One region of the Mesorhizobium sp. B283B1A genome, then DNA from elsewhere that is predicted to be linked to it. Evidence: riboswitches for the same ligand, from Rfam matches in the RefSeq annotation. Region 1 holds a riboswitch; the other holds the start of a gene.
The links. A riboswitch is a leader RNA that binds a small molecule or an ion and turns the genes downstream of it on or off. The one in region 1 is predicted to bind thiamine pyrophosphate.
Positions count from the first base shown of each region.

Region 2: another riboswitch for thiamine pyrophosphate. It lies ahead of LB577_RS01635 (Ykof family thiamine-binding protein); the one in region 1 lies ahead of thiB (thiamine ABC transporter substrate binding subunit).

Region 1 is NZ_JAIUIQ010000011.1:160,215-162,601, forward strand. It holds gene thiB (thiamine ABC transporter substrate binding subunit) at 238-1,236, opposite strand; TPP riboswitch at 1,280-1,394, opposite strand; gene LB577_RS12260 (thiamine diphosphokinase) at 1,482-2,126, shown strand; gene LB577_RS12265 (ABC-F family ATP-binding cassette domain-containing protein) at 2,128-2,387, shown strand, end outside.
Region 2 is NZ_JAIUIQ010000002.1:65,953-68,339, forward strand. It holds gene LB577_RS01630 (ABC transporter permease) at 1-236, opposite strand, end outside; gene LB577_RS01635 (Ykof family thiamine-binding protein) at 346-954, opposite strand; TPP riboswitch at 945-1,058, opposite strand; gene LB577_RS01640 (hypothetical protein) at 1,242-1,556, shown strand; gene msrA (peptide-methionine (S)-S-oxide reductase MsrA) at 1,626-2,144, opposite strand; gene LB577_RS01650 (glycosyltransferase family 39 protein) at 2,334-2,387, opposite strand, start outside.

The DNA.
Region 1 (2,387 bases):
TGTCTTCGCGTCGCGGCACTTACAAAGGATTGTGCTCTACGGCGCCCCCCTCTGTCCTGCCGGACATCTCCCCCACTTGGGGGGAGATTGGCAGTTTCCGCGCTTAGCTTATATCTGCAGCGTCGGCGATTTGCGAAATCACCGATGACGTTCGATCTCCCCCCTTGTGGGGGAGATGTCCGGCAGGACAGAAGGGGGCGCCGTAGAGCAATCATCTTCGCTCGGTTTGCCTCAACCCTACTTGCTCATCACCGAAAGCCATTCGTCCACCCAGGCCTTGCGATTGGCGGCGACCTCCTCGGGGCTGAACAGCAAGGTCTTGGTCGGCTTGACCAGTTTGCCGAAGGCCGGGTTGAGCGGCTTGTCGGTCTTGCCGGCAGGGAACATCCAGTTGGTCTCGGGGATGGCGTCCTGGAATTTCGGGCTGGTCATGAAGGCCATGAACTTTGCAGACAGCGGGTTCCTGGTGCCCGTGGTGGTGATGCCGGCGACCTCGATCTGCAGGTATTCGCCCTCCTCGAAGGACGCCGCCTGGTAGCGCTCGGTGTTCTCGGCGATCATGTGATAGGCCGGCGACGTGGTGTAGGACAGCACCATCGGCGCCTCGCCCTTGGTGAACAGGCCGTAGGCCTCGCTCCAGCCCGGCGTCACCGTCAGCACCTTCGCCTTGAGCTTGGCCCAGGCCTCCGGCGCCTTGTCGCCATAGACCGATTTGACCCACAAAAGCAGGCCGAGGCCGGGCGTCGAGGTGCGCGGATCCTGGATGACGATCTTGTCGTCGGCACTGCCCTCGACCAATTCCTTCAGGCTCTTGGGCGGTGTCTTGAGCTTCTGCGTGTCATAGACGACGGCGAAATAGCCGTAGTCGAAGGGGACGAAAGTATCGTCGCTCCAGCCGCCCGGCACATTGACGTCGCTGACCGCGCCATGCGGCGCGAACAGGCCGGTGGCCTTGGCGTCAGCGGTGAGATTGGTGTCGAGGCCGAGCACGATATCGGCCTTGGTCGAGACCCCTTCGAGCTTGACGCGATTGAGCAGCGCCACGCCGTCGGCGACCGAGACGAACTCGACATCGCAGCCGCATTCGGCCTCGAATTCCTTCTTCACCACAGGGCCTGGACCCCAGTCGGCGGTGAAGCTTTCATAGGTGTAGACGGTGAGCTTGTCCTTGGCCAAGGCCGGCCCGGACAGCGCCAGAACCGCTGCCGAGACAAGAGAGTATAAAAGCGTGCGCATCGGCGCCTCCTTCGTTCGAGTTGAAAGGAATTGAGGCGTCGGACTGTCCGAAACGTCTAATCCCTCCGCCGGTACAAACCGGATCAGGTTCAGCGGGTTGGCGAGACTGCCTCTCAGCCGGTCCGCGAAGATCGCGTCCGGCACCCCGTTAGAGCGTTTCGACACATAGGCCGGGCCAATGAACCGCGCAAGTGGGAGTTTGCCGCCTTCCGTTTCGCGTGTCGGGCTGGTAAGGGCCACACGATATGAGCACATTCACCATCCTGCTTGGCGGCGATCTCATCCGCACGCCGCGGCTCGACCGCCAGATCGAAGGCTGCCGCGTGATCGCCGCCGACGCCGGCATCGGCCATGCGCGGCTGCTCGGCCTTGTCCCGGAACTCTGGGTGGGTGATTTCGATTCGGTGCCGGCCAATCTGCCTGACGATCTGGCCGCCGTGCCCCGCCAGACCTTTCCGCCGGAGAAGGACAAGACCGATGGCGAACTGGCGATCGCCGCCGCGCTCGCGCGCGCCGCGACCCGCCTGGTGCTGGCAGGCGCTTTCGGCGGCAAACGGGCCGACCATGCTTTCCTGCATCTGTCGCTCGCCCTGCGGCTGGCCGAGACCGGCACCGGAGTGGTGCTGACCAGCGGCGCCCAGGAAGGCGTGCCCTTGCTGTTGGGAAAGGCGGGCTTCGACTATGCCGACGGCACGCTGTTTTCGATCCTCGGCTTTTCAGACCTCGCCGGCCTGACCGTCACCGGCGCCAAATGGCCGCTGAACCATGTCGAGGTGGCCTTCGGTTCATCGCTGACCATCTCCAACGAGGTCAGGGGGGGCCTCGAAATCGCGCTCGGCCATGGCCGCGCGCTGCTGCTCGCTCATCCCTATCCCTTGCCCGAAAGCTGACATGGCCCCGCCTCTTCTCAATCTCGACGGGATAAAACTGACCTTCGGCGGCACGCCGCTGCTCGATGGCGCCGCCTTGACCGCTTCGGCCGGCGACAAGATCGCGTTGGTCGGCCGCAACGGCTCGGGCAAGTCGACGCTGCTCAAGATCGCCGCCGGCCTGATCGAACCCCAGGACGGCGAGGTGTTCCGCCAACCGTCGGCGACCGTGCGCTATCTGCCGCAGATGCCCGACATGGAAGGCTTCGCGACGGTCCGCGC
Region 2 (2,387 bases), on a different contig from region 1:
GCGCGCCGCAGCGGTTGGAAGAAGTCGACCAGCATCGACAGCGCGAAAGCGGCGCTGAGTGAAAAGACGAAACCGATGAGCGTGGCGCGGATAGTGGGAACTGCGTTGTCGACCAGCGCGTCACGATTGAGCATCGCCTGCTCAAAGACACGTGAGGGCGCCGGCAGCGTCGTCGGCTTGATGCCGGAATAGGTAGCGTAGAGTTCCCAGGCCACGAGCAGCAGCCCGACCGACATTATGGCCGGCACTGCCTTGGCGAGGATGCCCGCGAGGTGACGCGGCCGGTTGAATGACGATGAGACCACGAGAGGACAACCTTGACGGTCGCGCATCAGCGCGAGCGGTTCAGACAGCAGTGGGGCTGTTGGCGGAAACCGTGACGTCGAGGGTTACGTGGCCGACACCCGGCCCGAAGCGGCAGAAAGCTTCGTTGAGCGCCGAAAAGATCGCGCCCGTATCGCCGCGCAGTTTGGTGCAGAAATTCTTGGAGCGATCGTAGACGCCGGACTGTTTCAAGAAATCGATGCAACCATAGATCTCGTCCATGTGGTCGCCGGTACCCATCACATAAAGCGAGAATTGCGCCGCCGCCGGCTGGCCGGTGGCGACCGCGCCATGCACGGCTGCGATGGCGGCTTCCTTGCGCGGGCCGAGCGGCCCGACAGGCCCGCCGAAGGCCTCGGAGCGGCAGATCGGATCGTCCGGCTCGCCTGGGCAGCCACGCGAAATGGCGGCTGACAAAACGCAATGCTTGCCGCTGCGCGCGGCCGCCACGAACAGGTCGCGCAGAGCCGGGAACAGCACTTCGGGCGGCCCGACCAGCAAGGTCGAGATGTCGTCGGTCTCGATCCTGAGCCGGTCACGATAGGGATCGAGCGCACCGAGCGCGCCCAAAATGACGCCGACGAAATCGTCGGCCATGGGATATAGGGAAATCTGTGCGCCTGAAAACATAGCCCGCCTCGCTCCGCTGGTATTACCCAGATCAGCTTCTAGGGTCTGTGGGCTTGCCGCCCCCGTCTCAGCCCCGACCGTACGGAGCACCCCTGTGGATGGGCGCGTTAAAGCACCATTCGACCGATTGGGGAAGCCGTTTTTTCAGCGAACTGCGCCAAAAGCATTGCGCCAGAGCGGGAGCGGTTGGCTCTGCCGGCGCGAGAATTTATCGGGAACCTTCACCAGACCGAGCGGTTGTCCTACCAGTCGCTACGCGACGAGTTCACAGAAAATGGAGACAAACCATGTTCATGAGAATCCTCGCAGCTTCGACGCTCACCATCGGCCTGGCCACATCGGCCATGGCGCAGAGCAATGGCACAAGCGGCACCGACGGAGCCGGTAGCGGCAGGTCGGTCACGGTCGATCCGAATACGCCAGCTTCGCCGAACACGGTCGACCCGTCGGTGACCAACAGCACGACTGGCACGCTGGATGATATGAATTCCAACGCGGATCGGAATTGCCCTGCCCATCCACAGGGCGCGCAGCCCGATGCCAACGGCATGTCGCCGGGCACCACAGCGCCGACGGTTAACGACAACCATTGCGGCAAGTAGGATGTGCAATGAGAAGAAGCCGCGGAGCGCTCGCTCCGCGGCTTCTCAAATCCTGTCGTATGGCTGAATCTATGGCACCGCTTTTTCTCGAACCGGCAGCTTCCAGCCTGGCCTGACGAAATGGCAGGTGTAGCCGTTGGGATATTTCTCCAGATAATCCTGATGCTCCGGCTCGGCCTCCCAGAAGGCACCAGCCGGCGCGACTTCGGTGACGACCTTGCCCGGCCACAGCCCAGAGGCATCCACGTCGGCGATGGTGTCCTGTGCGACGTTTTTTTGCTCGTCGCTGGTATAGTAGATCGCCGAACGGTAACTCATCCCGACATCGTTGCCCTGTCGGTTGCGTGTCGTCGGATCGTGGATCTGGAAAAAACGCTCCAACAGCGTCCGATAGCTAATCACGGCCGGATCGAAATTGATCTCGATCGCCTCGGCGTGCGTGCCATGATTGCGATAGGTGGCGTTTGGCACATCGCCGCCCGAATAGCCGACACGAGTCGAGACGACGCCGGGATAGCGCCGTATCAGATCCTGCATGCCCCAGAAACAGCCGCCGGCAAGCACTGCGCGTTCGGTCGAAGTCGCCATGTCACCTCTCCTCAAAAAGCAATTCACAGAAAACGGACCGCGGTTCCGTCTTGAATTGCACGACAACAAATTGGATTTCCCATAAATGGGCATTGTCGGCGACTTCGTCCAGTCGCCCGAACGCGGCGCCGGCAGTGCGTGCGGCCATGCACCGAAGAAATAGCACGACGCGGAACGGGATCGTGGACTTCAGCTGTGCGGTTGTCCAGTCGGGCTGTCGACAGCAACGGGCAGGCGCGTGCC